Regions from separate parts of the Lentibacillus cibarius genome, predicted to be linked through region 2. Evidence: riboswitches for the same ligand, from Rfam matches in the RefSeq annotation. Region 2 holds a riboswitch; each other region holds the start of a gene.

Region 1 (7,926 bases), 320 kb from region 2:
TAAAAAAGATGGACATCTAGGTATTGGTTGGATCATCGCTTCTTTTGTAGCGGATGATATATCTTCCAAAAAATTAGCAGGTCAATTCCCGCTTCTTGCGCCATATGGAATTTATCAAAGTGGAAAAACTGGTTATGTACGCTTTCTGAGTGAAATGGCTGGGATTGATACCGAATTAAACACTGAACCTTCAAAAGATGTTTGGAGAAAAGATCTTCATAACTTTTCTTGCCTTCCAATTATTTATGATGAAGTGAAAGAGAAAAAAGGGCCAAATGGATATATTAAAGAAATGCGACCATATATTAACAAAACTTTTGATCGAGCAACTTTTAAAAAAGGATCGATAGACAAATATGCAACAGAACACTATGAGGTTCATGGTACTCTTGGGTTACTTGGTGAAGTCCCACCTACAGATTCTGCTATTTTATCCCGTTTCATTTATATCGATTCTAGCAAAATGAGCAAGAACAAATCGTTGTATCACATAGTTAAAAGTAATCAACATATTTTAAATGCCATTGGGCAGTATTTTATGAGAACTTCGGAAGATTGGAAACCTGATTTCATGGCATCATACCAAGAGTTTTTGGTGGATCTGGGAGAGCGTGATATTAAGGATGACCGTATGGAGATTAGTTACGCCATTATTCTGGCAGGAGCAAAAACCTTTTTAAAAGTTCTTGAAAAGTTAGTAGGAGAAGGTAAATTCAACTCCGAACGCACAATAAAGGAACTAGTAGATTATGTTGAATCAAAAATTAAATCAAACGGTCAAGATCTAAGACAATCTCATCCTTCTATGCAATTCTTAGAAGACATTGGGACAATGGTAGGTGAAAAGGAAATAATCGATACTGCCTTCACAATACGGATTAACCATGAATTCGAAGGAAAGTTATATAAAAAGATCCTATTCTTAGCACCATCAAGTATTTGGAAAGCGCACAAGAAAAACCAAGTATCCGACCCATTTTATACGAGTAGTGGTCAATTGAAAAACGATTTAAAAACTTATTCCTTTTTCATCGGCAGTAAGTCATTCCGGGTTTCTCCAAAGTTAAAATCTGCTCCAACATGCTGGATGATTGATTTGACAGACCCTTCACTTCCTACAGAAATGCAGAATTTTGATTACTGTAAATAGAAATATTAGACAATCCTAGAATGGGGTTGTCTTTTTATTATGCTTAGGTACGTCCCAAACTTATTGACAACATATAAAACTCATCATGCCAAAACCGGGATCCATTGTCGCAATCTATTTTTAATACGACAGTTATACGACATTACTTACGACAGCAACAAACCTTGATATAACAACATTTCTATTACAATCTATTATAATAAATACTTATTTGTCGTAAGTCGCAATGTTTTTATACTATGCTCCTTTTTTCTTAAAACCATTCTAATAAAATATATACACTAGTACCCATATCTAGTTGCGACTTACGACAAAACCACCCAGAACGTTGATACACAAGGTATTCTCATTGTCTTTAACCAAAAAGAACACACGACATCCGTGCTTCATTTTTTACGACAAATGGTTTTTAGTATGTGAAACAAAGCCACTTAAACCTCTACGAATTAAATCAATGTCCCTAAGACATAGCGACCTATACATCTATTCTTTTCCTTCAATCTATTCGAATATCGAGGACCTAAAGGTATAATATCTCAAATGTTTAAATTATTGGGGGAAATTTTTATGGACCAATTTTCTAAAGATGCTTATGTGGAAGGGAAGAAGGTGAGACGACTAATTGATTCAGATGAAAAGCTAATTGTCGTCATGAATATATTCGAGATGATTAATTTAGATTATGAACAATTTTCTTATGAAATTATGCAGTTTTATAAGCGATACAACAAATCAGTGCCGTGCTTTATCAAGCAAGTAAATAAAGAGAACATGCACTTCTTCGGTATTTATTTTATCCACGGACTATTGTATGAATAAATCTCACAGTATTAAACATTTTAAAGACATTCAAAAGGAGCTTAAAACGGATGAATAAAACTACAATTGAACCACACTATTATGACCAGATTAAACATCTTTCATTAGATGATTTTGCGAACATCGCTCTCGATTTATATAATGATTATAGGGATGATGTAATGGCATACGCCCTTAATAATTTAAATCAATTTAATCAGCAGAAGGTATTATTTGATGATTCGAAACTGTTCTATTGGGATATTTCCGATGATCCATACCTTAACTATTTGATTAGAAAGCATTCAGCAGAAATATGGGAGCGAATGATCACTTCTAAAAAAAGTTATATCTTAATTAATCTAGATGTTTTCAATGGAATTAACTGCTGGAGCCTTTATTTACCACCGGTTCTTTATCAATGATTATTTTGTATTAAAAAAGGGACAGAGAGTGCGCGTGCATTCTCTGTCCTATTTTAATCATTCTTATACTGAAACACTCAATGAAGTCGTGTAATACTCGCTAAGGAAGCTTCCCTTGGAATTATTACGCGGTTTCCTTGATCAAAACCTAATGGACCAATATCATTAAAAATCAAAAACATCTCGCCTTCTATCAAGTCTTCATTTATGTTTTCACTCACAAATTTTTGCGCTTCACTAACAGTAGAAGCTTCAACAATCGTTTCTAGTACATCACTCTTTTCTTTGCGTCGAATAACGTAGTATTTATTCATGTTTGTCATCCTATATATCAAAGGGAATCCTCCGTCAGAATTTCCACAGAGTATTCCCTTATATTGCAGATTTTTTTTAATTTCTAAAACTGTCCAATAAGAATCACGACATCACCATCCGGAAAAATCAATCGGTTTAGTTCGTTAAATCCAAGATGATTAGCCACTGGGAAGACGATAAAGCTTTCTTTTTCCAATAACTTATTAACATAATGCTTCCTTACCTTTTCCCTCGCATCATCCATCGAGTTCGCTTCAATTACTGTTTCTTGATAATCCCTATTTTTTGTTGAACGAATAACACAGTATTCTTTCATACTTAAACGCCTCTCTTTCTACTTATTTATAAAAAAACATCGATAAAGATGACAGCAATTATTTCCGCCGCACATCCTTATCGATGTTTTTTAACGATATTCAATGACCCAAAAGGCCGCCTCTTGCTTCTTTTCTAAACAATGATAAGTCAATTAATCTTTTAAATAGTATAACCTCTATATTGCACGCTTTTAACCTTCGATTGTTAAAAACAATGTAGCCTTCCCGCCATTCGTTTGTCATTAATAACATGAATTCGACCCTATTTAGGCAACTTTCTTTTGGTTACTAGTTTGAAGAACACAGTAGGGAGAGAAAATGAGACATAAAAGATATAATAAGGTTCAGAACACTGATAACAGAAAGGTGAGGGCATTATGGGTACATACTATGCATTAGGAATTGTAAAACACTTTACAGCAAAATCGGACCAAGCGATCAGTCCAGCTATTTGGAACGTATATCTGGATGAAAGAATAGATATTCAGCTATATACTCTGCGCATGAATGGTGCAGAAATACACGGGGAATTGAAGATGGAAGTATTTGAAGACAACATCGAAGACTTTTATAACAAACTTGTTGAAATTACTGATAACGAAAAGATTTCAATATACTTTGAGGACTCAGGAAAAAACATGGAGCAATATCAGAGTTGGGTTACGGAAATGACAGTTAAACAATACGATCCAAATATTACCTTGACCGCTGAACTTGCCATTCTGTTCATAGAAGGGAAAGTTCTTGTGGAGGAATTCAGCATTGAGCCGAAATTGATTAATTGGTTGTTTCGGCATGTTAATCTCGCAAACCCACTTGTTGGTTGTGTAATGTGCGATATAGTTGGATAATACCTTCCTAATTATGTGCAGGTGGCGGTTATATCATTAAACGGGAGAAATAGGCGTAAGTAAATGCTAGAAAACAATTTAAATGATTAAATTCCTCAAACGTTACATCAACGACAAGTCAATGACCCAGATTATTGAGAAAGGCCAAAGAAGCGCGGGAAGAGGGGAAGAAACTTCTATGGAAGCGGATGGATAAACCAATTTCTTAAATAAAGACACAAGGAAATAGAGTGTTATTTGATTCGCTTCAGTCAATTTCCACTTCCAAAATTCACTTTAAATTGAGGTAGGGATTATCTATATTGCGTATATTCAAGTAAACTACGAAGTTCATCTATAACGAAATCTAGTGATTCAGTATCTGCTTCATCATCAACCTTTTTCATATTCCTTTTCAAATCTGTAAATGCTTGTATCCTTTTTATTATTTCATTCGTGATGTCTAACACTTTTTCGTCGGATTGCTGGAATGCTTCTAATAATCTGTCGTAATTTGTTTTAGATGTCGATTGGGATAACTCATTAGATAGCTGATCAATTCTTTCCTGTTTCCTATCCATATTTTTGTTTTGTTTTTCCATCTGTTCAAGCATCATGGTCATTGTTTTCTTGTACTGATCAGCATTTCCTTCTTGAGCCTTACAGAGTTCCTTTAAGGTCTCTTCTACAGTCATATTCCTTAACTTATTCGGAATATCGGTATTGTGGAATTTATGCATAATGGTGCCTCCTTGGTTGTTACTAATTTGACATTGATAATGATAAATGTAAATTCACTCAACGTGGGTACAGTGGATTACACCTTTTATTGTGTGGGTTTTGCTGGATTATCCTAACACCACGGATTAGGTATATTATAGCAGAAACAATGAGTGCAATCACAATTACCTTGAAAGAGTAAAAATAATGAGAAGCAACAGCAGCCAATATGTAAACTGATTCAAATTAAAACAAAGAAGAATTTTCATGGACTTTTTTAGACTTGCTTTTTTATCAATGCAATGGTCATCAGTCTTAATGTAGCGGTAACTTATATTGTTATAGTAAATCTCATTTTCTACCAACCTATTCGTCCATTTACAATTGTTGCTCCTGCCTTTGGTTACGGAGTAATGAATAAATATAACCCCGTATTTCACAAGCTATGGGATAGATGGTTTGGGAATAGATGGTGATTGTTTATAAAGTAGAATAATTAAGAAGTTTCTACTCAGGGGATTGTTATCCTGTTAATGTGGTAACTACATAAATTAGCAAAAATACATTCTATGTCACATCATGTGCCTTATTTGCTGCAATAGAATAAGCACCATTAAAAAGGTGCTAAATCTCTTCCATTTGTAAATTTCCAAAAGGAGTAACTATATTTCCATTCATAACATCATTAGCTGTTATAGTAATCCTAGTTTGATAAGAAAACGATTCAATTAAAAAGAGTTCGTTTCCTTTTTCCCACAGCCATTTATGAACGTTCTCTCTCGAAACTCCACAACCTCTACTCGCAGTTGCTTGATCAGTAATATTTAGTTCTAATGCTAGCTTGCCTTCAACCACAAATACCATTGTGTGTACGGGTTTTATAGGCGTTTGAATATATCCTTCGATAAGGCCTTCCTTATTATAGAATTTTATTACTACCACCTCCTATTATCAGAACTAATTCGATAAAAAGTGGGATAATCCTTTATTTTTTTCTTGTTGCACATAATCATTCTTACATGATATAAAATTCAAAAATAGCCCAATTTATACATCGTGTATTATGTTCAAATTAGTCCCCAGAATGCAGCAAATAACGGGGCTAAAAAGAAATAGATTGGAAAATTGGGTTCATCTACTATTATTTATTATTATTGTATGAGTTTGCGATATATAGGTCTCACGTCCTAATATGAACGTATTTCGCCGTCTACTCTTATTTATCAGCCAATGTATCATCGCGATTCTTCCTGTGCAAGTTCAATGGGTTATCCGCACCTTAAAGAATCTGCATATGCAGATAACCTTATAAAAGGCAAAACGGATAATTCAGGGAAAACCCTTCATAATGTTACTCATTTTACCGATAATACAGGTAAATGAACGTGGTTCAATTGAACTAGTTATTTAGTTTATCCGATAATGGCAAACTTATCGAAAGGTAAGGACGCAAAACCAAGGACCTAAAGCTCATTAGCTAAGGTAGCCTAGTTACCGAAGTAAGCTCTCTTAATAGGTGTACCTATCTTGTTTGGTTCGCCTTTTTGAGTATCCTTACTTCAGAGTGAAGATTTTAGGAGGTAATGGGATGCTTATAACAGATCATAAAATAACAACAGACTACCTACTGGAATTGATTAATCATAAGAAAGAAACGATGATAAAGGTTGCTGAAACATTTGGTTTTAATAGTGATAAGACATTAGAATGCAGTCAAGAATTAGATGAGTTAATTATAAAACATCAGCGAATGACAAAATTAGAAAGAAAAAGCACAACATGAGAACGATATTAATAGCGGATGATTCAACGTTTATGAGAAGATTTTTAAAACGTAAGATTCAACAACATGGACATCTAGACATTGTTGAAGCAACCGATGGACAAAAAGCGATTGAGGCATATAAACAAATACGTCCAGATATTGTTTTCCTCGATATAACGATGCCAAATGTAAATGGCTTAACTGCATTGAAGGAAATTATAGCGTTTGATTTGAAAGCAAAAGTGGTTATGTGTTCAGCTATGGGTACAGAATCAAATGTTATTGAGGCACTGCAACTAGGGGCAATAGATTTTATTGTTAAGCCTAATTTTGAAAGTTTAGTTAACGTTTTAGATAAACTGGATTCCAACACAGAATAGGAGTGGTAAACAATGAAGCGTAATGGTTTATGTGTACACTGTGGGAAAATTGATCAACTTATGCATGATTTATGTAACGAATGCTACGAAATAGAACAAAACAATATTAAGGCGGTTAAAAAGGTTTTATTTAAATATCCAAATTCAAATGCTATAGATTTATCCATAAAAACTGGCATTTCTATTGACGGTATAACCCGTTTAATTAAAAAGGGAACATTAATATAATTCTAGCCAACAAAACAATGCAGAACAACTCCAAAAGTCCTTTTATGGTCATCTATGTATTATTTGCATTATATAAGTCCTCACGTTCTCATATGGCCGTATTCCATCTTCTGTACTTGTTTGTATAAGATGCTTAGCCAATGTTTCATTGCTATAAGTCATATCATCTAAAATTACGAATGCATCCGCTTCTTCTTTTATTTTACTACGTCCATACCTGTCATGTTGCACTGAATTACTACAGATTAGATATCAATTGATTAAACCGCACATCTGTCTGTTGCACCCAAATCTTCTGTAATAACATACCAAGCCTTAGCCACCAGATGAGAAGGACGGCTTTTACCTGTAGCTTTTCATAACTGAACAGCTTCAGTTAGTATAGCTAGCCTTATACTCCAATGAATGGCGTTTTCTGTGACAACATAAACAATTTTACCAAGCACATCCCTCACATTCATCGATCTTTTTAATTCTGTTCAGTTAATTCCACGATATCTATATATTCCTCATATTCAATGTCATCCTTATTTCGATTACACTTGATACAAGCACAAACACAGTTGCTTGGTGTGCTTGCTCCGCCTTTTGCTCTAGGAACTTTATGATCAATTGTGTCACCGTAGAAACCGCAATAATGGCATATAAAACCATCCCGTTCTAATACAAATTTCCATAAAGTTTTCCTATTGAAGAAATGATGAATTAGCGTACTATGTACAATGCCTGCCGCTCCCTCTTCCACTAACCTCTTCGCTTTGTCATAGCTTATTATATTTTCATACTTATAATTACTTGTATTGCGTCCACGGATGGTAATTTCTTTAGTCGCATCTAGCAATGATGAATCAAAACTATATTCCTGTCTTGGACCAAGTATTCTTTCATGCCTACGATCTTTGCAGTCCCGACAATATGATTTTCTTTTGCTTGGCCTGTTGTGTTTCCCGCCTGTAGCCGGAAAACTTTTCATATATTTATATTCACCACAAATTTTA
Region 2 (7,926 bases):
AGTTTGGGCGCGTGTCGCTCGAGTTGCGGGCGCTGTCGCTCGAGTTGCGGGCGCTGTCGCCCGAGTTACGGTGCGTGTCGCTCGGGTTGAAACCCGACAAATGAGCCGTCCTGTTTCATCCGCTATAAAATGTTGCTATTTCGACTGATAGGTTTGCTGAGTCGCCTTGCTCAACTGAGATAGTGTCTATCCTCATAAATCGTTCACCTTTTTGGACTGCCTTTAGAAAGGCATTGATTTCATTTATGTTGGCGCCGGATACTTCCAGCATGTACCCGGCATTGCTTAGATCGCCTTCTTCAGCTGCACTACTACCAGAGGAAGCAATCGACTCAATAACGACATTCGTCTTGTTGGCCATTTGCCGCAGCTCGTTTAGTACTGCATCGGGCTTTTTGTCGGCCGGTACTTGTTTGGTAACTTGCTGTAGTGACTCGTCCATAGGCTGATCCTGTTTTTCGAGCTGATTGACTTGTCGCTCGTATAAATCTACCTGTTCTTCGGTAGAGGCGAGGTCATTCTGCAGCGGTTGAATGATCATCCGGTAACCGGCAACATATAAGAAAGCGGCAAAAGCGATCAATAAAATAAGAATTAATGTATGGCTTCGGTTCCAGTTAGTCAGCATCCGCACTCATCTCCTCCCGCAACACACCGCTGTCAAAAGTCACCACTAATGATGCATCATATCCGTCACCAGCCTTCGAAATGTCGGACATTTTTGCATCGAGCACATACGGTTGTTGCAGCAGTTTGCCAATATAATCCGAAACAGCAGACAGTGTATCAAACGCCGCTTCTAGTTGAAATTGCTCTCCACTATTATACGCGAAGTCCTCCATCTGCCCCGGGTCACGCAGCATGTCAAGCACTTGCTCATAAAGGGCCACACGCGGAACCGTTTGTGCTTCGATGGACGCTAATGCTTCCTTCGTCTGCTCGAGCTGCTGCACTGTGCCGGATGCTCCCTCCAGCTGTGAGACTTGGTTTTCCAGGACGGCCATCTCTTTTTGCTGCACGTCGATGGCATGTGTTAACCCATTTCGCTGCACCAGTAATACAGTAATCACAGCTATAACCAGCAGCAGAAAAATCAGAAACAGAACAAGCGGCATTTTTAGTTGTTTACGTTCTTTTTCTAAAAAGTTTATTTCCGTATTCATCACAAGTCCACCTTCAGCCGCCATTTTTCAAGCCAAGTCCCAGCAAGTCAACATATTTAAGGGAGAGTCTTTCTTCGGGAAATTCATAAATCGGTAGGGCCAGACTGTCAGCAAGAAAGCTTTTGGCCGTGGACAGATAAGGGAAATCCCCGGATACAATCAGTTGGTCGATGCGTGCTTCTCCCTTGGTAATCGAATATTGATAAAAATCGATAATCCGATTGATCTCTACCATATAATCACTGATGATACGTTCAGCCGTCTCCTGCGTCATTTCTTCATGCGAAGCCATTTTCATATGCCTGCTGAACACTGCTTTTTGATGCTGGAAGGCTGTCAAAAACAGCGCATCTTTGTTCCAATGAACGAGCATCACATGGTCGGATGCTGCTTGTGTTGTTTGAACATAATAGCGGTACACCGACAGAGACGTCAAATCAGCAATAACCGGGTGAAGCCCCGCCGCTGTAAACGCCTGTTCAAAGCTATTAATTTTTCCCCGCGGATAGGCATACAGCCGGACATTGGTTGTCTCCCCATCCCCTTCCAGCATGTCAATGGCGAGCGCCGGATCGTCAAACGGCAAATAGAAACTGTTACCGATTTGTGTGCGAATATAGCCCATTGCTTCTTCCTTGGACATTGCTGTCGGGATGGTTATATCCCTAATGACGACCGTATCATCCACGAGGCAAAAGGCTAGCTTTTTCCGTTTCCAGCGGTACTTTTGCACTAATTGCTCAATCGCGTTCTGAAAGGCCTTAGCATCCGCGATGGTACCACCCTGCATCGTACCCGCAGGCAGTTCGTGTTCCCCATGCACGACGATGCTGTCAGTTGTGGTATTTTTTTGATAGGCATAGCGGATCACCCGGCTCGTGATGATCATATTAACCCTGCCATTGTTGAAGAACTCCATATGACCACCTGCTTAGGTAAAAGTGTCGAATCTCGGTAAAAACGCCCTGCAGCAGAACGTGCAAGGCGTTTGGGTTGGTGATTGTGTTTTATTGAATGTATTAATCGTCATCTTCTTCGTTATTGTCATCATCGTCATCATTGCCGCCACTAGTGTCATCACTAATTTCTTCTTCATCTTCACCAGGTTTGTATTCAAACGTATAATCATCCACATCAGAATCATCAGCCTCATTTGTCACTTCTACAGTACCATTGTAATCTTTATCTGTATTAGGGTTAGTAGGTTTTTCTTCAAGAAAGCCCTCTTTAACTAGATTATCTAGCGTATAAGCACCATCTTCAGGATCAACCCCACTTGCATGAGCCAGCCTTGCCGCATTCTCCATTAATTCCCTATTCGACTTATCAGCATCTTCTTTCGATTTACCAATAACCCCTGAAACACTAGGTACCGCAATCGCCAATATTACCCCTAAAATGGCCAAGACAGCCAACAGCTCAACTAGTGTAAAACCTTTCTGCTGCTTAAATCTTTTTTTCAAACGTTCCAACATACGCCTCTCTCCCCTTTTTAGTTTAATAAGGTAATAGAGCGTCGGTTGCACTAGTTGCTCCTGGCTATCCAAGTGCCCATATACAGATAGCCGCTCATCACACCACTACCTTTTTCTTACATCTATTATACTAAATACTATGTATAATAACCACATCTTAGCAATTTGTTCACTGAATGTTCTCAAATAGCGAGAACATCGGCAAAACTATGGATACAATAACACTTCCAACGATTACCGTCAATAGAATAATCATTAATGGTTCGACCAATGTTTGAATGCGGTTGGACATTTGATCTAAGTCTTCTTCGTAAAATTGCGCGGCTTTTTGCAGCATGTGGTCGAGTGTTCCGGTTTTTTCACCGATCTGTACCATTTGCACAATTAACGGTGGGAAGGCCCAATGACCATCCATCACTCGGGTTATCGATTCACCGTTTTCCAGCGATTTCCGGGCGTCTGCTAAAACGTTTTGCATTACTTTATTGCCGACAACCCGTTCAGTAATCTCCAGCGCCTGTAAGATTGGCACTGCACTGTTGACGAGGGTGGAAAGTGTCTGTGTCATCCGGACAAGCACTGCTTTATGGGCAAGCTTGCCGAGGAAGGGAAATTTGATTTTCAAGCCATCCACACGGTATGCCACTGCCGGAAATTGCACGACATATTTGTACACGAGTACGCCGATTACCACGAGAACGAGCAGCATCCACCAGTAATACTGCATCCAATCGCTTAAGGACAGGATCAACTGCGTAAATACCGGGATATCCTCCCCGAAGGATTCAAACATCGATACAAACTGTGGTACGACAAACACGAGCAAGAATACCGTTAACAATAGCGTAATAGCCCCGACGATACTAGGATACATCAAGGCGGAGACGAGTTTTTTCCGGTTGGTATGTTCTTTCTCATAGTAATCAGCCATTTCGTTTAGAATGTCATCCAGTTTACCACTCGCTTCTCCGGCATGGATCATGTTGACGAGCAGCTCCGGGAAAACGTTCGGATGACGCTCGGTTGCGACAGAAAGCGCCTCCCCTCGATCAAGCTGCTTGTCTATGTCTTCAAGCGCGGATTGGAGCATACGATTGTCCGTTTGTCTGCTCATTGTTTTCGTCGCTTCCGAAATGGAAATCCCGGCATGAATCAGTGTCGCGTATTGCCGGAGAAAAATAACAAAATCAGCGTTTTTAAGCCGCTTGTTCAACATAATATCTTTATTCCACGGCTTCGTTTCGGTAATAGAGACGATAATGATACCGCTTTGTTCTAGTTCCCTTAACGCATCACGCTTCGTTTCCGCTTCTACTTTTCCCTTTACGCGCTGGCCGGACAATCGTTTACCGCTATACTCAAAGTTCACTGCATCACCCCCTGCTGGTCAAAATTTCCGCAAGCCCTTGCCAACATTATTCTACCATTCGCCACGCCCGGTCTTTATACTTCCCTAATTTCCAAAAACGGTGCGACGGTCTCATATGCTACGACGCCCTCATTAAGCAGCCGCTTCAAATCCATATCCATGGTATGCATGCCTTGCGCTTTGGATGTCTGCAGCACGTTCTGGATTTGGTGCAGTTTTTCATTGTTAATGAGATTTTTAACGGCCGGTGTGTTGATCAGCACTTCTGTTGCCACCCGACGGCTCGTCCCGTCTGTTGTCGGAAGCAATTGCTGGGAAATGACCGCTTTTAAAATAGAAGCCAATTGAATGCGGATTTGCGTTTGCTGCGCGGGTGGGAATACGTCAATCATCCGCTCAATCGTGGAAACCGCACCACTAGTATGCAACGTACCAAGTACTAAATGACCGGTTTCAGCTGCTGTAATCGCGGTGGAGATTGTTTCCAGATCACGCAGTTCCCCGACGAGAATAACGTCCGGATCCTGCCGCAAACTTGCCCGCAATCCGTTAAGAAAACTGTTCGTGTCGATCCCAATCTCGCGCTGATCAATAATCGAATAATGGTGCGTGTGTACATACTCAATTGGATCTTCCAGCGTAATCATATGCCGGCCCATCGTTTGGTTCATAAAATCAAGCATTGCCGCAAGTGTCGTACTTTTTCCGCTTCCGGTCGGTCCGGTGACAAGCACAAGGCCTTGCCGCTCGGTCGTAATTTCTTTGGCAATCGGCGGCAAGTGTAGCTCCTCAATGGACGGAATATGTCTCGGCACAATTCTGAATGCGAGCGACAACGCCCCGCGCTGGTAAAATAGATTGACTCTGAACCGGGAAACACCACTGATGCCACAGGAAAAATCCAATTCCCGCCGCTCCTGCAGCATCTGCCACTCGTGATCACTCAACAGTGAACGGCCCATCCGCTCGGTATCGGAAGGTTGTAACACAGGAAAATCCTGCTCAAGTAACAAACCATTAATACGAAACACGGGTGCTTTGCCGACCGTTATATGTACGTCGGAAGCTTTTTGATGAAACGCCTGTGTCAGCCATTGTTGCAATATATCATCCATTGTTTGCTTCCTCCTTCACATTTGAATCGACAGCTGCATAATCTCCTCCAGCGTCGTTTGGCCATTTTTTACTTTTTCCAGTCCGTCATGAATGAGAAATGACATGTCTTGTTCGGCGGCGTGAGCTTGTAAATCAGCCATGGACCCTTGATGTAACAATAAACTTTTTATCGCGTCATCGACCATAAACACCTCGTGTACTGCCAGCCGGCCGCGGTATCCCAGATAGTGACAGCTGCCACACCCTTTTCCTTCATATATATGGTCCACACTCATGTGATGTTTACTGAAAATATCCTTCTCCATGGGGGTCGGCTCGCGCTCTGCCTTGCAATCCAGGCAAATTTTCCGGACGAGACGCTGTGCTACAACGCCATTCAATGATGAGACGACGAGATATGGCTCAATCCCCATATCAATTAGGCGAGGTATGGCATCAACCGCACTGTTTGTATGCAACGTACTGAATACCAGATGACCTGTAAGCGAGGCCCGAATAGCGATTTCCGCCGTTTCCTGGTCGCGGATTTCACCGACCATAATCGTATTCGGATCCTGGCGTAAAATAGCGCGCAATCCAGCTGCAAATGTAAGGCCGACATTTGTATTCACTTGTACCTGGTTAACGCCTTCCATCTGAAATTCAACCGGATCTTCAATCGTAACCATGTTAATATTTTCCTGGTTTAGGTGATGGATAGACGCATAGAGTGTGGACGTTTTTCCTGACCCCGTCGGACCCGTAAGCAACACCAATCCGGACGGCCGCTCGAGCAATTGGGTATATTTTTGCCTATTTTCCTTGGAAAAGCCGAGGTCGTTTATTTTACGGAGCGCATTCGCTAAATTCAACACCCGGATGACGATCTTTTCCCCGTTCACAGTTGGCAAGCAGGAAATACGCAAGTCCACCGGCGTTACACCAATCGTCGTTTTAATCCGTCCGTCCTGGGGCAAGCGCGTTTGGGTAATGTCCAGCTCGGCGAGTATTTTAATGCGAGCCACCAGCGGATTCTGTAAATCCTTGGCAACCGTTTTATCTTTACGAAGCTCGCCGTCAATTCGGTAGCGCACGTCCACATGCGTTTCCTGGGGATCCAGGTGAACATCACTCGCTTTCAATTGAATCCCGGCCGTTAAAATCTGATCGAGCAGGTTGACGACAGACGCTCCTGTCCCTTCATCAGTCGTCGCAGCGTGGGCCTCGTCCTGTTTATAATAATGTTTATTGATGGCAAATAAAATATCGTCCCTCGTGGCAATCACCGGATAAATGCTGAAGCCTGTCGACAGCTCCAGATCATCAATGACATAATAATCCATCGGGTCCTGCATCGCGACAATCAACTCGTGATCCTTAATCTTGAGCGGCATCACATATTTCTCTTGGGCAAATTCACGCGACACATAGCCAAGCACCCGCTCCTCGATTGGGTACTGATAAAGCGAGACATGCGGAATGCCGAGCTGGAACTCCAGCACTTCAATCAATTGCTTTTCGGTAATAAACCCATGCTCGAGCAGCGCATCTCCTAATTTTTGGTCTGTTTTTTTACTATCCAGCGCTTCGTTAACTTGCGCTTCGGTCACGATCCCTGCTTCTTGTAGTAAATCGCCTAGTCGTTTACGTTGTTGTGCCATGGTCGTATCCCTCCTCGCCTTTTGCTTGATGAGCCCTTATTCCGTCTTCTTTAATGTAATTGTTATGGTTTGATGGACCTCCTCCGTGCGGCCGTGCGCTGTTCCTTCACTGGTAAATGCGATCTTCAGTTTTTCCTCATTGATATTAGCCCGGCTGTCAACTTTAATCGAGAAGGCGCGATCACCGTCAAGTCGATACTTCCTAGGTGCCGCCGGTAGTTTAATAGTCTGTACCTTTTCGACTTTTTGATTTTGAACATGCCCATTCACTAGCTCCTGATAGTAATCGACACCCATCTCCGCCACCAGCCTTGCATCGATATTCTCCTCCATCGTCGCGACTTGTCTGGTCGTATTGGTCACCTGATACAGGAGTGTCAGTACGAACAAAAGGATCAGCGTAATCATCATCAGGGTCAGTACAAGCGCCACCCCGCGTTCATTCATCAGACGCTTCATCCGGACCCACCTGCCTTGATGTAAGTATATGACTCACTTAGCAGCTTGTCGTCTTCAGAGAAAATTTGGATGTTTGTCCGGTACAAATGGACATCCTCTTCCTTGCAAACATTCAGTTCCACTGTATATGGATAGGATGGAAGTGCACTTAAATCGCCCCCCGTGAGCGAGCGCATTCTCCCACAAGCTGGCGCCCCGTCTAGCGGCAGATTTCCGGCATGGTCTTTTACATCGCTAGCTACCTGGCCCAATAAATTGCTTGCGGTCAGATTCTCTTCCGATTGGGATGACCAATTTAAAATTTGTGGAAAAATGGGTAACATCACAGCAATAACCATGGTCAAAAGCACAATCGATGTTATAATTTCAATAAGCGTGAAGCCATTTTTTTCTGAGAAGGGGGCATGTTCAGGCATTGGATTCTCTCCCTGACAAAAAACTTGACGTACATATAGAAGCACATTGACCGGGACTTTTTTCCGTACCGATTTTAGCCCTATTATACCATTGGATCGGACGTGATGATATGTTTACACACAAATTAAACAATGAACAAGGCGTCACCCTCGTCGAACTGCTCGCCGCACTCGCTCTGCTTTCGCTTCTGATTGTGCTGTCGACAGGGCTAATTGTCTCCATTAGCAATAACCAGCAAGCGGCAAACAACGACATCACCCTTCAGCAAAACACCAACGTACTCATCA
Region 3 (7,926 bases), 250 kb from region 2:
CTTGAACAAGCCTTTCGTATTTCTGGGCGTCGATTTCACTCATAGCAAACAACACAATAAATAACGCAACTAAAAGGGTCAACAAGTCAGAATATGGGAGCAGCCATGACTCACTCACATGTGGCCGATTACGCTGTTTCTTGTTCTTCATCGTCTCCCTCCTGCATAATATCTGTCATTTCTTTTGACGATAGATATGAACTCAGCTTATCTTTAATCATGCGCGGCGAGTCCCCATTTGTGATGGATAGTAATCCCTCAATCATAATCTGTTTAATTCGAACTTCATTCTCCGATTTCTCTTTCAACTTATTGGCAAACGGATGCCATAAGACATAACCTGAAAAGATCCCTAATAATGTGGCAATGAATGCTGCTGAAATTGCTTTCCCAAGTGCCTCGATATCGTTTAAGTCACTCAAAGCAGCAATGAGTCCGATTACAGCACCAAGTACTCCTAATGTGGGGGCATAGGTGCCTGCCTGCGTAAAAATAGCAATCCCTTTTTGGTGTCTTTCTTCCATAGCATCGATTTTTTCGATTAATACTTCTCGAATGAAGTCAGGTGACTGACCGTCAACAGCCAATTGCAGACCGGAAGAAAGAAAAGTATCATTCACGTTGTCAATCTCTTTTTCCAGCCATAGAAGTCCCTCGTTCCTTGTTATTTTCGCCCAGTGTTCAAATTGCTTAATAATCTCCTGCACATTATTTGTTTTTTCTTCAGTGAAAATGATTTTCAACAGGGTAGGAACTTTTGTTAATGTGTTCATTGGAAAAGCTATAAAAACAGAAGCTGCAGTACCTAGGAAAATAATCAACAGTGCTGCTGGATTTATTACAGCAGCAGGATTGACTCCTTTCAAAAACATTCCCACGCCAATTGCAATAAGTCCAAATACGATTCCAGTGATTGATGCTTTATCTACTTTCAAAACGTAATTACACCTGTCCTAACTTCCATAACTTTGGAATATAATAGTTTATTGGTTTAGGCCTGCCAAAGAAATATCCCTGCCCAAAAGAAACACCCAGCTCCTTCGCTTTCTGTAAATCCCCTTCGTTTTCAAAACCCTCTAAAATAACCTTTGTATCTCCGCCAAAAAGGTGAAGCATCAACCTAATTACTTGCTGTTTTTTAGGTGAATTTGCTAATCCATTTGTGAAATAACGACCAATCTTTGCAATATCCGGATTGATTTCCAAAATCGCCTTTAGCGTTGATTCGCCTTTACCTACATCATCCATTGCTATTAAAAAGCCTTCTTTTTTAATTTCTTTTATTACCTGGCCAAAAAGAGACAAATCAATATCCGAATGGGCTTCGTTTATTTCGAAAACAATATTGTGAGCCTTTGTATCAATAATTGATTTCACTTTTTCCAGGAAGCTATAAAATGATGAATCCATTACTGTTATAGGAAAAACGTTAACACATATGTATAAATCACTTAATCCTTCCATTTCATTCTTTAAGCTGCTAATAGCTTTCATAATTGATTCCATGTCTGTAGCAACTAACTGGTTTTGTTCTTTCGCATATTCAAACAATAATTGTGGATCGTCGAACTCATCCGAACGAAGAAGCATTTCGAAACCGCAAATATCATTCGAAAATAAATTGATTATCGGTTGAACAACGTGATAGTAATCCAATTCAGTTACTGTCCTCATCTTTCATACCTCTTTTAATCTGTTTCTATAATATCTATCTGAATCTTTCCTTCTAAGGACCACCCCATACCATTCATTTATACCCAGGACATAGCACCTATTTCCCAAAAAACTTCATACCATTAAACACAAAAATTGGCTATTCTATAGTAGTTGAATAGCCAATTAGTTTAAATAAAACTATCTAATTAAAAAATTGGTAGCCAGGCGATCATGATGTATACTATTACATTTTAGACTCTTAGCTTTGCGTCCTACTCTTTCGATGTAGTTTGCCTTTTTCAATTGATTAAATTGTAATGGTATAAAGTTCCTATGGGCATATTATAAACGCTCTTGTCGACAAAAAGCAACATGATTTTACAAAAGTTTACATTTCATCCCGCAAATGCTTCATTTATATTGTCTGCTTTTGGTATGGGAATTCCAAAGTTCTCAATAATCTACCTTTACAAACTATCCATGAATAAAAACGAAAGCGACTCTCAGTACTTATCCGGTTGCCCGCCGACAAATCACTCAATAAGCTATTTGATTTTGAATTGATTTGGCGGCGGAGCCTTTAGCCTTCATTTATCCTGCATCAACTACAACCGATTGAAGTTTTACTTTATAAGCGGAATTGCCGTACTAGTCCATTCAATTCTTCTGCGAGTTTGGCCAAATCGTCCGCACTGGATGCCACTTCTTCCATGGAACTGCTTGTCTGCTGAGAGGAAGCAGAAGTCTGTTCGACTCCAGCGGCAGACTCTTCAGAGACGGCAGCAATCTCCTGGACAGAACTATTCATTTGTTGACTGTTGGCAGCAATTTCCGATAGGTTGTCCGATACCGTCTGAATGCTATTGACGACATCTGTAACCGCTCTTCGTATGTTTTCAAATTTTTCACCGGTTGTGCGAATTTGCTCGGTTCCTTTTTCAACTTCTTTATAGCCTTCCTGTAGCGAATCGGTCACAGTGCTGGACTCCCCTTGGATGTTTGTAACAATCGTAGTAATATCTTTAACTGATTCTGCGACTTGTTCTGCCAATTTACGAACCTCATCGGCCACCACAGCAAATCCTTGACCATGCTCACCTGCCCGTGCAGCTTCAATAGCGGCATTCAATGCCAGTAAATTCGTCTGGTCAGCTATGTCTTTTATAACGGACACAAGTTTGGAAATCTCTTGTGATTGAGCGTCTAGCCCCTCTACCTTCTGTACGGCATCCTGTACAATTTGATCAATTTTCTCCATCTGGCTGCTGGAACTTTCCATCAACTGACTGCCTTCCTCTGTCATACGGAAGACTTCATTTGATGATTGATGTATCTGTTCCCCGCTTTCATTTGCTTCCTGTACCTTGACCGTGAATGTCGACATAAAGGATGACAGTTCACTCGCACTGTTTGCTTGTGTCTCTGACCCTGATGCCAGTTCCTGCATGGTAGAAGCAACTTGTTCGGCACCTGATTTCACTTCATTAGCCGACTGTGTCAGCTCCTCGCTCTGACTGCTAACTGTGTCGGATACTTCACCTATTTGGTTAAGTAAATCACGCATATGTTGATTCATCTCGTTAGTCGTGATTACCAATTGCCCAATTTCGTCATTTGTCTTCACTTCAAGCGGTTCTTGTGTTAAGTCACCGCTGGCTATTGCTTTCATCCGTTCCACCACGGTGTTGATTGGCTTAGATATACGACGAGTTATCATAATCGACACCACAATTGTTAGTATAAATACTACCACAATCGTAATACCAATCGTTAAGAGGACAATCTGTGCCTTTTTTGCAAATTCAGATTTATCAATAATACCACCGATTGTCCATCCAGTCGTTTCATTTTTGGCAAATCCCATCAATTTATCTTCTCCACCAGACTGAAAATCAACAGTACCACGTTTATCAGCGTCTACTATGGTCTGATAGAAAGATGCATCAGATATATCCTCACCAATCTGCTTTTTATCTGGATGGGCAAGGTAGCTCCCTGATTGATCAATCAGTACTGCATGACCAGTGTCACCTATTTCTGCCTTGTTAATGATGCCTAGCAACGAATTTACGGATATGTCTGAACTGACGACACCTAGTAGCTCGTCATCGTTATAGTAAGCCTGAGCAGCACTTATGACTGTTTCACCTGAAGCCTTGTCTATGTATGGTTCTGTCCAGACGGTGGTTCCTTCAGCCTCTACAGCCTGTTTGTACCATGATCGTTCCCTTGGGTCGAAATCCTCACCAAGATCAGCATCCGGATAAATGATTGTTTCTCCTGTTTCTTTTATTCCTGCATATACATTTTTCACCGATTCATTTGCCTCACCGGTTTCTTTAAAATAGTCAAACAGCGCTTCTTTCTCGTTTGGTTGATATTCCGATAGTAACTCATTTGAGGCAAAACGGGTCAGCATATAATCAATATTGTTAAAGAATAATTCAAATGTATCATCCATGCCTGCCATCTGACTTTTTATATTCTCTGTCATCTCACCTTTTGTTACTTCAACATTTGTTTTGTAGCTTACTAAAGCAACAACCCCGCCTGCACATGCCATTAAGATTAAAAACGGTATAAGGATCCTATACTGCACACGCCGGTTGAAAATCCACCCTTTTTTTTCCTTATTTCCTTTGCCCATTCTTATCCTCTCCTATGTATAAGCTTCAAAGCATATTGCATCTGTAACCCATTTCTGGTCTTGATTCATCACCTATTCTTCAGCTGCCTGTTTCAACTCATTGACTTCTTCTAAATTTAAAATTTGATCCATTTTCAATAAGATTAATAGACTGTTTTCCAGTTTGGCGACGCCTTGTATAAATGACTCGTTAACACCATTAATTACTTCCGGTGCCGGCTCAATCGTACTTGCATCAATATCCATAACATCAGAAACATCGTCAACAAGTAACCCAGCCTTCACATCTCCCATTTCCACAATTAACATCCGTGTTCCCTTTTTGCGCTCCGTTTCTCCAAGCCGCAGCCGCTGCTTCAAATCAATAACAGGGGTGATCTCCCCACGTAAATTGACAACCCCTTTTATAAAGTCCGATGTCCGGGGTACGCTTGTGATACTTTCTAACTCTTCAATAGAGAGAACTTCCATAACACTAGCACCATATTTTTGCCCATTCATATGAAAGACAATCACTTTAATCGAATCACGCATTTATATCCTCCTTTTCACTTAATTCGTGCATTTGGCTCGCTCTGTTAGTGATGACAACCGATTAGCACGGTTTATCACTTTTCTCATGAATTTCCTAGATGTTGAATAGATCTTTTAAGCACCAAATAATCCTTGAACAAGTTCATCAAATTCCACTAGTCATCTCGGCCTATATTTTATATCGGCTAATATAACCATTTCATAAACCTTCATAGTAATATTAAAACAATTAATTCACACGCTTATTTAGCCTTACAAAGTAAAAAAGCTATTCAAGAAAACAAGAATAGCTTAAAAATTAGCATACACGGGTAAATAACTTTTGATAAACCTCGCATGATACCCGGTGTTTGTCAGATTCGATTCATCCAGCACCCCGATGATAATTATTTAGCAACCAATCATTCAGCAAAATATGGCCATACAGCCATTTCCATTGGTTGACCAAGAATCTCCTTTGAATGGCATGCCTGATAAACATGTTTTGTTGAGATTCGTTGTTAGTTTCAAGCATTGGAACAAGTTGCTGGCTAATGAAGTGTGGTGGCGATTGTTGCCTATGTAAATTAATTCCTATCCAGCGTTTCATGTTCGCTTCAGCAAATAAAGAAAATTCTCCTTCCCCTGCATCAAACGTCCTACATGCCTCCCATAGCCCAAAAATCGATTCCTGGATAACGTCCTCCTTCCAGTCATATAGTCCCATTTCCTGTGTAAAAAAATTTACCTTTTCCATGAACTGATCCGCAACAACGAAAGATGATTGCTCCAATTCCTTGCTCATCATAGCTACACACCCTTATAACAGAATTTAATTTATATTCAAACTCTACTATCCATTATACACATTGGTCAATTCGCGTAACTATATGACTTATTTTGTCGAATGCGTCATTCTCATTTACTTTCCATAAAGATTTGTGTCGAATAATGGGTTTTCGCGTCGTATTTAGGTAAAAAAAGGAAGTAATTGTTACGGTTGATATAAGTATGAATTTTTTGTGAAAATTTCCAAAAAATTTAATTATATATTTAAACAAAGTATTGCTTTTTATGTAGTGATATGATAATAATCCTTTTCATCCAGTATGTTTCTAGGTACGTTTGATGAACTCGCACGCTTGTTTTGTTTGAATGCTTGTCATTCATACAAAAAGCAGACATCCTTAAACAGATGCCTGCTTATAAATTAATATGGACATTTAAAGTTCTCAGGTAGACAGTCTTTACGAGCCAGCCATGATGTGAAACCCGGAATCAACGTGCAGCACTTCACCGGTTACCCCGCGTGCCAAATCACTCAGTAAGAAAAGTGTCGCATCCCCTACCTGATCGTGATCGACTTGGCGGCGAAGTGGTGCTTTTTCCTCGATAACCGACATTTTTTCATTAAAGCCGGAAACACCTTTTGCTGATAGGGTGCGAATGGGGCCTGCTGATACGGCGTTAACACGGACGCCATCTTTGCCGACGTCTTCAGCCAGATAGCGCACACTGGCTTCCAATGCGGCTTTAGCAACGCCCATCACGTTATAATTAGGAACAACCCGTTCCGAACCGAGGTACGTCTGCGTAACAATGCCTCCGCCCTCAGTCATCAGTTTCCTTGCTTCATGTGTCACGGCAACGAGCGAGTACGCACTAATATTCTGCGCCGTCAAGTACCCATCACGGGACGTAGCGGCATATTCGCCCTGCAGCTCGTCCGTATTGGCAAATGCGACAGAATGGACGAGCCCATGAATCGTACCCACTTGTTCGCCAATTTCCTGGAATGCCTGTTTGATACTGTCATCATCCTCTACATCACAGGCAACCACCATTTTCGGCTTGATCTCATTTTTAGCGAGTAGTTTTTCCAGCTTTTGTTTGGACCGTTCCTGCCGATACGTTAAAATCAAATTTGCTCCGGCATTATGGAGTGATTTAGCAATCCCCCACGCGATGCTGCGATTGTTCGCAACCCCCATCACAACTATTGTTTTATCCTGCAATATTGTATTCATATATGTACCTCCGATTTAAGGATTATATATATAATGTAGCACAATGAAGACCAGGTGTTAAATGGAGAAAGGTAAATAGGCTGGGAAAAATAGTCGTGAAACGCGCCGTTCACCGTTCACCGATTTGTTCTAATAGATTCTTTTTTTCTTTCGGAAGTGACTCGGTGAGACGATTAAATTGTGTTTGATAATCCTATTCCTAGCGCTTAAGGGGGATTAAATCCGGAGAGCCGACAGCCTTTTTATCCAGTTTCCGTTTGTCACACACAACGGATATATCGACTGCACAATACTTTCCATTCTTTATTCATTTTTTGGCGTCCTACACATTGGGCAATTCTGGTATGTCGGAAAAGATATCATTCATTGAAAACGACACACATTTGATATAGTTGGACTCGATGGGATGATCCATTTTATCTTTGCGATCGCGTTTGATGGACGTTGGGGACAAAATTTCAATAACAAGATCCGGACTTCCTTCGACACCTTTGTTTGTAATTAGATGAAGCTTGTCCTTATGGATCATGATTAGGTCAGGTTGACGGACCTCTTTATCAGATAATATGACATCGATAGGTGCGGGTATCGTAACAAATTCATTTTTACAACTTCGAACTAATAATGAGATGGAACGCAAAAATGGACTGGTTAAGCATTAAGCAGCTTCGAGAGGAAAAGAGATTAAATGCTCCTGATGAATAGCTGCTTAATAACCAATCTAAAAGGAAAAATCACGAAATAACATATGGCCTGAAATACTTTTCCAATACCTCGCTCCATTTGTTAAAGGCTGGCAACAACGCGGACTGCAGCACTTCCTGAACGTGAGTGTATGCTTTTGCCTCGTAGGATTCCACAGCTTTGTTCAGCGCATTTCTAACATCCTCTGTTAATGACGCTACATCATCATTAACGAATATTTCCGGTAATTGGAGGACCGACTGTTCCATTGACGAAAAAGCCTGTACAATATCGCTAAACAACGTAATCGATGCTTCTCCTTTTCCCTGCTTCAGCAATGTTTGTGTATGTGCTAACGCTTCCTGGACCGTTTCCATTAGTCCGGAAGTTTCTCTCATA
Region 4 (7,926 bases), 370 kb from region 2:
GAAGTCTGAACGTCATCAGGTAGTACATCATTAAAATTAGCATTATTCATTAAAGTTAATGTTGAAGTAATGTTATGTCTGTCGATACGCTCTTTCTGACCTTTGAAATACAATTTTACAAGGTGTGGCTGGCCGTTTATGTAAAGACCTATTTCAGGGTTTGACTTCACTATAAGTTCATCATTAAAAGCCCAATATGAACTACCGGGGTTAAACCATTCACAGTTCTTATCACGAAAAAATCTCTTATAGAGTTTAATCGCCTCGTTATAATTTCGGCGCTTGCGTTCATGAACTCTATCTACTAAGTAGTCAAGTTTTTCTAATGATGCCCCTTCTGAGTGTAATTTTTTGATTTCATCTCTAAGTTGTTTCCAATAATCTGTTGCTGGATGGTATTCTCTATATTTTATTTCACGTACAAAATTTGTTCTAGCACTGCCACTTCTTTTTAAAGTGAAATCAATAAATTGCGTTAGGCTAACAGAGAAATCTGCCATTTATCGCCACTCCTTTCATATATCAATATTCGACAAAAATGGAATTAAATCCTTCCGGAAAGAATGCAAAAACTCATTTGTGAAAGCACAGATTGTTAATTTCCCTATTGCAGAACAACATGATCTGCACAAAATATAAACTTTAAGTTTGAAAAGGTTTAAAAATAAAAAGGAACAACAAATGAAGGTTGGTAATGTTAGAAGAGCCTTTGAGTGAAGGCTCCTTTTGCTATTTAGATTAGATTTAAAAGACAGAAAATGATAGTGTATTAATAACAACTCCTGAAATGGTTAGAGTAGGGCAAAGGCGGGCGATAACGAAATAGTAATAGTGTGTCGATTTTGGAGGCGATCATATTGGGTGTCAGTATAGGTGATGCTTGCAGGATCTATAAAAAGTGTAAAATTTGTGGTGAAACTAAATATCTGAAAAAATTCCCAACAAGAGGTGGGAGAATGAGTAATGGAACGAAAAGAAAATCCTACTGTTGGGATTGCAAAGATCGTAAGCATGAAAGAATACTTAGTTCAAGGCAGGAATATAGCTTTGATACGTCTTTATTAGATACATCTAAAGAAATTACCATTCGCGGCCGGGATTCAAGTAATTATAAATTTGAAAATACCGTAAGCTATGACAAAGCTAAGAAGTTGGTGGAAGAAGGAGCAGCTGGAATTTTTCATAGCACATTAATTCATCATTTTTTCAACAGGAAATCTTTAAAAAAGTTCGTATTGGAACGGGATGGCTTTATATGCCATTATTGTGGATTTTATGGAGATACGATTGATCATAAAATACCCAAATCAAAAGGTGGATTTAGCACACCAAGCAACTGTGTTTGTTCTTGTGGGGGATGCAATAGTGAGAAAGCCGATATGAGGTATGAAGAATATTTAGAAATCATCAACATCAGATTCCAACAACCAAGTTAAAGGGAACAGTCCTCCGAACGCTTTAAAACGATAAAATAGTGATAAAAGTCCTGTGAAGAGAAATCTCTGCAGGATTCTTATCATTCCCGCTCCCATTCCTTCCCACAATCCGGACACTGCCATTTCACAATACGATCTTCTTCTATACTGGAAATGCCGATTTTTCTACTGAAATGAGTTGCCCCATACTGATGTTGCATTTCCTCCGGTATTGGTTCTCCCTGCAGATCCGCTCCGCAAAAAGGGCAAAATCCTTTGCTATCATTAAGTTTTCTCATTTTCCTCACCCCTTTTAGTCAATGGTGATGACTTTCTCCAACAGCAAATGACCTTATATTCGGTTCTTGGCACTACAATTATCATCGTACATCATATTCCTTCATAAAAGAAATAGACCCTCAAGAGAGAAGCTAATTCTTTCTGTTCAACCGAAGAAGATATGCTCGTGATCTTTTGACACATATAACCCCTTTGAGCAGGTGTGGAAGTAGTTGTCAGGCTGAACTTAAAGGAAGCTTTTCCTCATCTACGCTATTAGTCTTACTTTGGGCCGCAGTAGCCTTTTGGTAGGCAAGGATTAACTCGTCCAATTCTTGGCTAATATTTAATGTCTTTTCACTTCCCATACCATAGACCTTTGCGGTTTCCAGCATTAAGTTTCTATGCTGATTAATCATTTGTACTAAATGTTCTAAGTTCCTGTAGCTTGTTTGCATCATTAATGCTCCTTATGTACTAAGAATCATATTAAACCCAACCTATTATAATGGATACAAATCCCTATAATCTAGTGGTGGTTGTGAATTTTTAATGAACAATATGTTCGAAATTAATCTGATATATTGGAAAAATTATGATATGAAATAAGGATATGGTTGTCTCGGTTGCCCAGCTATTAGCCGGAAATCTTGGGAGCCAAGGGATCATCACCGTGGCAGCTTCTTTGTTTAAAAATCATTCATTTAGAGGGGTGGTGCCATTTTCACTTTGTTTTACGCTTTTTTGATGGGGGTGACCATTTCTGCTAAAATAAAGTTATCCGCATAGTGCGGACCTCTGTGGGATAGGAAAATCCACCCCATCACATAGTAAGAACCCACTCAGATTCAAGTTGAGTGGGTTCTACTGTTTGTCATGATAAGTTTCGTCCATTTCCCCGGTCGGTTTGTTTTATCATTATAAAGAATATGTATTAATAACGGGTTATGGTATGCTCCAAATTGTAAAACAACCTTCCCGCTTGTACGCCTAGTTCAAAAGGCACGGATAACAAACGTAAAACATTCAGCCTCTATTAATTGCTCATAACCTTCTATTACCTGCCCTTCGATAGTTTCAGCTTCTTTTTGATATTGAAGTTATATGCACTTCTTTTTTTGAACGTATCAAATAGGTCTCTGATGAACCGAATAAAGTTGTTGCAACCTTGTGAAATAATCTCAATCTCATTCCTCCAATCGCTATTTATGTAATGGCTCCCTTTTTTATCAAACGCGTGATGTCATCAATAGGGATGCCTGTTTCTATAGAGATATCGATTGCATTTGATTGCGGGTGTTTCGACAAAAATGCTTTGATTCTTTTTAAATTATCCCTTTCTTCATCGTAACAGTCGTTGCATAGACCATCTATTAGGCGATCAATTTTTCCGCAGTTTGTACATATTCTGTGTTTTTGCATTCGCTTTTCATTCCAATCTAAGTAAAATGTTTAATACGTATGACAATGCTTGTTCAGAACGTCTATCAAGCCATCAAATTTCGGCTTTACAATAAAATCTATGGCACCTAATTGCAGTGCTTTAATAACATTGGATTCTGTACCTATAGCTGAACACATAACCACTTTCGCATCAGGATTGAATTTGATAATTTCCTCTAGTGCTGTTAAACCATCGACATTCGGCATTGTTATGTCGAGAAAAACAATGGCGGGGTTACAGTATTTGTACACGTTAATCGCTTCCTGCCCATCCGCTGCATCTATAACGTCTGTATAGCCATGTTCCTGAATCATACGTTTTAAATAGCCTCTCATAAACCCTGAATCATCAACTATTAATATCGTACCCATATCGTCCCTGCTCCCTGATTTTATTCTTCGTGGGTATTTCACATTAAATCCTGTGTTTTTTATCTATAATAAATATCATGTTTATCCTTAGACAGAAAAAAGGCGAACCAAAGAAAAGGCTGCCTGAACTAAAAGCTTTAGGCCCTTGGTTTTGCGTCCTTACCTTTCGATAAGTTTGCCATTATCGGGTCATAAATCATTCTATTAAACTGTCCACGTATAACATCGGTGAGAATGAGTAAAGCATAAAGTATTTTTTGTGAATTAAAAAAGTTCTCTTATGGTACTGGTTGGGCCTTTTCAGTTACGTTTTTAATAATGAGAGCATGTGTGGTCTCTGTGGTATAACCAACTAAATCATGGTTAGTATTTCCATTTTTGAATATAGACGGTATAATAATCTAAGCTGTAAGCGATTATGAAAACAACTGATTTTTTGATGATATAGGTTAAATATCAGAAGTGGAGTCTCTTTTATCTTTGTATAAGATGATAAGCAATTATAGTGTTTCAGTCGGAATTGTTCTATGTATTATCGTAATCTTAAATAAATGATTCTTTCAAAGGGAGTACAGGATAGGTAGTATGGGATTCTTAGAAGGTTTTAAGATGGGATGGAATTTACTTTGGTCGATGTTAACAGCTGAACCTTTACTAACATGGGGATTAATTGTATTTGTTATTGGTACCTTAATATTTGCATTTATCGTTGATACGATAAAGGAACAGAAGCTAAGAAAGTCAGGAATGCGAGAAATTGATAAAATGTCAGGTAGAAAGTTTGAGGAGTATCTTCAAGCACAATTAAAAACTAGCGGATATAATGTTAAACTAACGCCGGCAAGTGGTGATTATGGGGCGGATTTAGTTTTATCCTCAAAAGGCAAGAAAATTATTGTTCAAGTAAAACGATATAAGAAAAATGTTGGCGTTAAAGCTGTGCAAGAGATAGCCTCGGCCAAAAGTCACTATAAGGCCGACGAATGCTGGGTTATTACAAATAGCTTTTTTACAGAGCAAGCTAAAAAATTAGCGGTTACAAATCATGTTAAGTTGATTGATCGGAATCAATTAATGAATTGGATAATAAAGAATAATAAAGGTGAAGAGAAAAGTAGCTAATCTTAGGGGGCTAAGCTAATGGCTAGCCCCTAGGTAAATACATTCATCATTTCATCATAGAGTGCTTCGTATTGTTCATTACTCAATTTCATTGTTATCATCCACCTTTCCATTTTGCTCTTATTCACTGAGTAGTCCGGTGACAAAATACATACCAAACTCAATCAAATTGTCGCTGTTTACACGTTTAATAAAGCTGGGAACGGGATTGTTATAATGTCTATAGAATTGTAGAATTTCATGAGAGAATTCCTCGTAAGTTTGCTCTACCATTCCTAAAAGATTTATTGCGACATTTAGTTGATCTTCCGGCTCAATAAGCAGGTTTACTTTCTTTCCTTCTTCGTATGCATCTTTATAGAATTGTTCCAATGGCTTTTCCTCCAATCGAAATGTTTGAAGTATTATACTTTGGTATTTTTCATTTTCGAAGAGTTTAAAGCAAAAAAATTTTAGAGGAATTAAAATGGTACCGTGAGTATTATTAAAAGGGTTTTGGCTGAATCGCTAACGACGGCATATCGTATAAAATAAAGTAAGCAAATAAAACAAAAGGAGCGATTGAGATGGTGGACACTCTCGCTTATCTCTCACTAATAATCTTATTCTTCATGGCCTTATGGTATATGTTGAAGTTCGTCCTGCTCCCTACACTTGTGTTTATTGTTCGAATCGTGTTCAGGAAAAAGTTCAAACAGTTAGAGAGGGACCGGCAGGAAAGTGTTGAGAAACTAAGAAGTATGGGAATTAAGGTTTCGTCGTTAGATGATGAAACTTCTGGAAGCTATACAAGTATTCGATAATAGGGTTTTCCCCGCTTCATTGAAAGGGGAATGAAAAATGAGGGATCCAGAGCGAATCAAAAGAATTATGTTTTTGCTTCAAAAATTTAGGAGCGGTAGTTGGACTGGCGGTTTAACTAGCTGATTTCGAATCTGCAGCATATGTATTCCGCAGAGCATGATGTATATTGTCGAAGAAAGGAGAAATAAATGAAACTGTTTGATAAGTAAGTGGAACCAAGCTATCTGGAATTTTTTTTAGCTTGAAGATGATATGTGGGATGAATACCTAAACGCCATCGATTAGTAACAAAAAGAAAGGTGATAGGAACGGTTTGTTAGTAAGGTAATGGGATGAAGCATTGGCAAATGAGCCACTATATGTGTATTTAATATTATTTTCACAGTCTACAAACTTAGAATTCCGTGATTATTGGAGGGATTAAATGTCGGTGCGTTATCAAATTGAAAGAGAGGATGGACCTATTTGCATAGTTTCCTTTATTCAAGATGAAGACGGGAACAAGGTAAGGGTTAAACCTCTTAAAAAAAGAAAAAGAGAGAGTGAACAAATCAAAGACTTACTCGAACAAATAGAGTTTAAAGATGGTAATTCACCATTAGAATTTATTGAATCATGTTTAGAGAAATTTGATGAAAATGCTTTTTCCTATAGAGAGGTTGATTCGGGTGATTATCAAGTTACTCTTCAATTTGGAGTTGGTAAAAAACAAATTGGCACTTCATCGCCACTTATTAACGGTGTGAGTGAATACTTTGGTGAAAACGTGATGTCAGACGCGTTGGAGCGAATGAAAACTAATGCTTATTATAACCTTGAAGAAAATGCGAATGAGCTTTTGGCAATGGTGCGCAAAGAAAGGTATCAGGAAGCATTTGAACTGTATCAGGATGATACAGTGAAGACAAACCTTTATTTGGCAGGGACTGCACCGGAAATACTGCTAGATGCTATATTTCAAATAAAGGCTGAAGAACTACCGCATGAATCAAGAGTAAAGTTATCTCTTCAAAAGCTTGGGGCATGTGAGATTAATCAATGCCATGCACGTGCGGAATCTGATGCGCGCTGGCTTCTCGAACAAGATTCATCTTTAAGTGAAGATGTTATTTTTAATGTTCGCCTAGCATTAGGTAATGCACTTGTTTCCCAAGAACTATTTGAAGCAGCGGAGTTTCATTACAATGAAGCATTAAAAATGGAAAAGGAAATTAATGCTCACTCCAAAGCATGGGCTTATTATAATATCGGCTATGTTCTGAAGTCTCAAGGAAAGATGACAGAAGCTTTAGAGTCATATACGAAAGCTGGAGATTTATGGCTGAATAAAGGTGATCATCAACAAGCAATTCGTGCTTACATGAGCGTTATTCGTCACTATGAGGGCAGTCAACCAAAAGAAGCAATCCATATACTGCAAGAAAGGATTGACCATCTAGTTGTGCTACAAAATTCTAATAGTGAAACCATCGGAATTTCCCATGTTCTTGGATATTTGTACTTTCATCAAGGGAAAATAGCGGATGAGTTAAAACGGTATGAAAAAGCGAAGGATGCATTCCTCTCAAGTTATCATACAAGAAAAGGTTTAATTGGTATTGATGATGAAATAGAAGCTACCCTCAATTATTTGGTTATCGTTTGCAGAGCATTAGGTGAAAGTGAAGAAGCGCAATCATGGAAGACAAAATTACATGACTTCAAAGAACGTTCTATAAAAACAGAGGATTGGAAACTTCGAGAGCGAATGATTACTTTATTAAATACGGATTCTGAGATAGATCCTCATAAATTAGCAGAATTAAAACAAGATGTCGATAAAATGGAATCGATTCACTTGCGAGTGATGTTTTTGCTAACCTTAGCCAGTCGTCAAATTGATGAAAAACCTGATATTGCTTTGCAATCATTAGATCAAGCAATGAAGTTAAATATTGAAGAATATCCTGATGAACACGTACTTGTTTTGAAATTATATGCTAAAATTATGAAAGTGCTTAATCGCATGGAAAAAGCTTACGATTATTTATGTGAAGCAATACGGGTAAAACCAACATACATTGAATTATACCCACAAGTTGTGTTTTTAGCACAAGAATTAGGTAAAGATGATTCCAAGCTAGAGCATGCCTTGTCATGGGTGAAAATTGAGGAAGATAATGTGACTGCTTGGCAAGTTATTGGCACCCAATATGAGAAATTGGGACAACCACGAGAATCCTATGAAGCCTTTAAAGAGGCATTGGCTGTGGCCCCATTTGACCCAGAAGTTCAGGAACAAATAAAGCAATCTTTACATCGAGTGACTGAGCAAGTGATGGAGCAGACAGAAACCGATACTCGCTCTTACCCATTGATAGCTGATTTTTTAAATGAACCAAAGGAAAAGGTGCATAAGACTATTCAGAATCGAATGTCTGAGAAATTGTATAGTTTTCAAAAGATAATAGAAAAGCATCATACACCAGATTTTTGGCGACGTGAAAGTGGA

What was found. Region 2 has a riboswitch for cyclic di-GMP ahead of FFL34_RS05285 (competence type IV pilus major pilin ComGC). Riboswitches for the same ligand answer to the same signal wherever they lie in the genome.
Region 1: it holds a riboswitch for cyclic di-GMP, as region 2 does, so the genes downstream of both, FFL34_RS06745 (aspartyl-phosphate phosphatase Spo0E family protein) here and FFL34_RS05285 (competence type IV pilus major pilin ComGC) in region 2, are expected to answer to the same signal.
Region 3: it holds a riboswitch for cyclic di-GMP, as region 2 does, so the genes downstream of both, FFL34_RS04190 (EAL domain-containing protein) here and FFL34_RS05285 (competence type IV pilus major pilin ComGC) in region 2, are expected to answer to the same signal.
Region 4: it holds a riboswitch for cyclic di-GMP, as region 2 does, so the genes downstream of both, FFL34_RS06985 (response regulator) here and FFL34_RS05285 (competence type IV pilus major pilin ComGC) in region 2, are expected to answer to the same signal.

What each region holds. Positions count from the first base shown of each region.
Region 1 covers NZ_VCIA01000001.1:1,404,487-1,412,412, forward strand. The annotation lists gene FFL34_RS06705 (hypothetical protein) at 1-1,150, shown strand, start outside; gene FFL34_RS06710 (hypothetical protein) at 1,718-1,969, shown strand; gene FFL34_RS06715 (hypothetical protein) at 2,020-2,373, shown strand; gene FFL34_RS06720 (hypothetical protein) at 2,451-2,687, opposite strand; gene FFL34_RS06725 (hypothetical protein) at 2,771-3,004, opposite strand; gene FFL34_RS06730 (hypothetical protein) at 3,383-3,856, shown strand; gene FFL34_RS06735 (hypothetical protein) at 4,150-4,575, opposite strand; gene FFL34_RS06740 (hypothetical protein) at 5,180-5,497, opposite strand; cyclic di-GMP riboswitch class I at 5,970-6,054, shown strand; gene FFL34_RS06745 (aspartyl-phosphate phosphatase Spo0E family protein) at 6,144-6,338, shown strand; gene FFL34_RS06750 (response regulator) at 6,335-6,700, shown strand; gene FFL34_RS06755 (hypothetical protein) at 6,713-6,928, shown strand; gene FFL34_RS06760 (HNH endonuclease) at 7,398-7,926, opposite strand, start outside.
Region 2 covers NZ_VCIA01000001.1:1,084,873-1,092,798, forward strand. The annotation lists gene FFL34_RS05265 (hypothetical protein) at 1-104, shown strand, start outside; gene pilO (type 4a pilus biogenesis protein PilO) at 116-628, opposite strand; gene FFL34_RS05275 (hypothetical protein) at 618-1,163, opposite strand; gene pilM (type IV pilus biogenesis protein PilM) at 1,177-2,082, opposite strand; gene FFL34_RS05285 (competence type IV pilus major pilin ComGC) at 2,183-2,638, opposite strand; cyclic di-GMP riboswitch class II at 2,670-2,752, opposite strand; gene FFL34_RS05290 (type II secretion system F family protein) at 2,808-4,007, opposite strand; gene FFL34_RS05295 (type IV pilus twitching motility protein PilT) at 4,082-5,122, opposite strand; gene FFL34_RS05300 (GspE/PulE family protein) at 5,138-6,763, opposite strand; gene FFL34_RS05305 (hypothetical protein) at 6,800-7,222, opposite strand; gene FFL34_RS05310 (type II secretion system protein) at 7,219-7,638, opposite strand; gene FFL34_RS05315 (prepilin-type N-terminal cleavage/methylation domain-containing protein) at 7,749-7,926, shown strand, end outside.
Region 3 covers NZ_VCIA01000001.1:835,956-843,881, forward strand. The annotation lists gene motB (flagellar motor protein MotB) at 1-151, opposite strand, end outside; gene motA (flagellar motor stator protein MotA) at 129-872, opposite strand; gene FFL34_RS04190 (EAL domain-containing protein) at 943-1,656, opposite strand; cyclic di-GMP riboswitch class I at 1,870-1,961, opposite strand; gene FFL34_RS18535 (methyl-accepting chemotaxis protein) at 2,285-4,303, opposite strand; gene FFL34_RS04200 (chemotaxis protein CheW) at 4,376-4,837, opposite strand; gene FFL34_RS04205 (sigma factor) at 5,202-5,624, opposite strand; gene fabI (enoyl-ACP reductase FabI) at 6,064-6,843, opposite strand; gene FFL34_RS04215 (Uma2 family endonuclease) at 7,166-7,483, opposite strand; gene FFL34_RS04220 (hypothetical protein) at 7,578-7,926, opposite strand, start outside.
Region 4 covers NZ_VCIA01000001.1:1,451,136-1,459,061, reverse strand. The annotation lists gene FFL34_RS07005 (hypothetical protein) at 1-500, opposite strand, end outside; gene FFL34_RS07000 (HNH endonuclease) at 858-1,436, shown strand; gene FFL34_RS06995 (hypothetical protein) at 1,517-1,714, opposite strand; gene FFL34_RS06990 (aspartyl-phosphate phosphatase Spo0E family protein) at 1,931-2,152, opposite strand; gene FFL34_RS06985 (response regulator) at 3,147-3,509, opposite strand; cyclic di-GMP riboswitch class I at 3,618-3,699, opposite strand; gene FFL34_RS06980 (restriction endonuclease) at 4,119-4,631, shown strand; gene FFL34_RS06975 (hypothetical protein) at 4,752-5,003, opposite strand; gene FFL34_RS06970 (tetratricopeptide repeat protein) at 5,860-7,926, shown strand, end outside.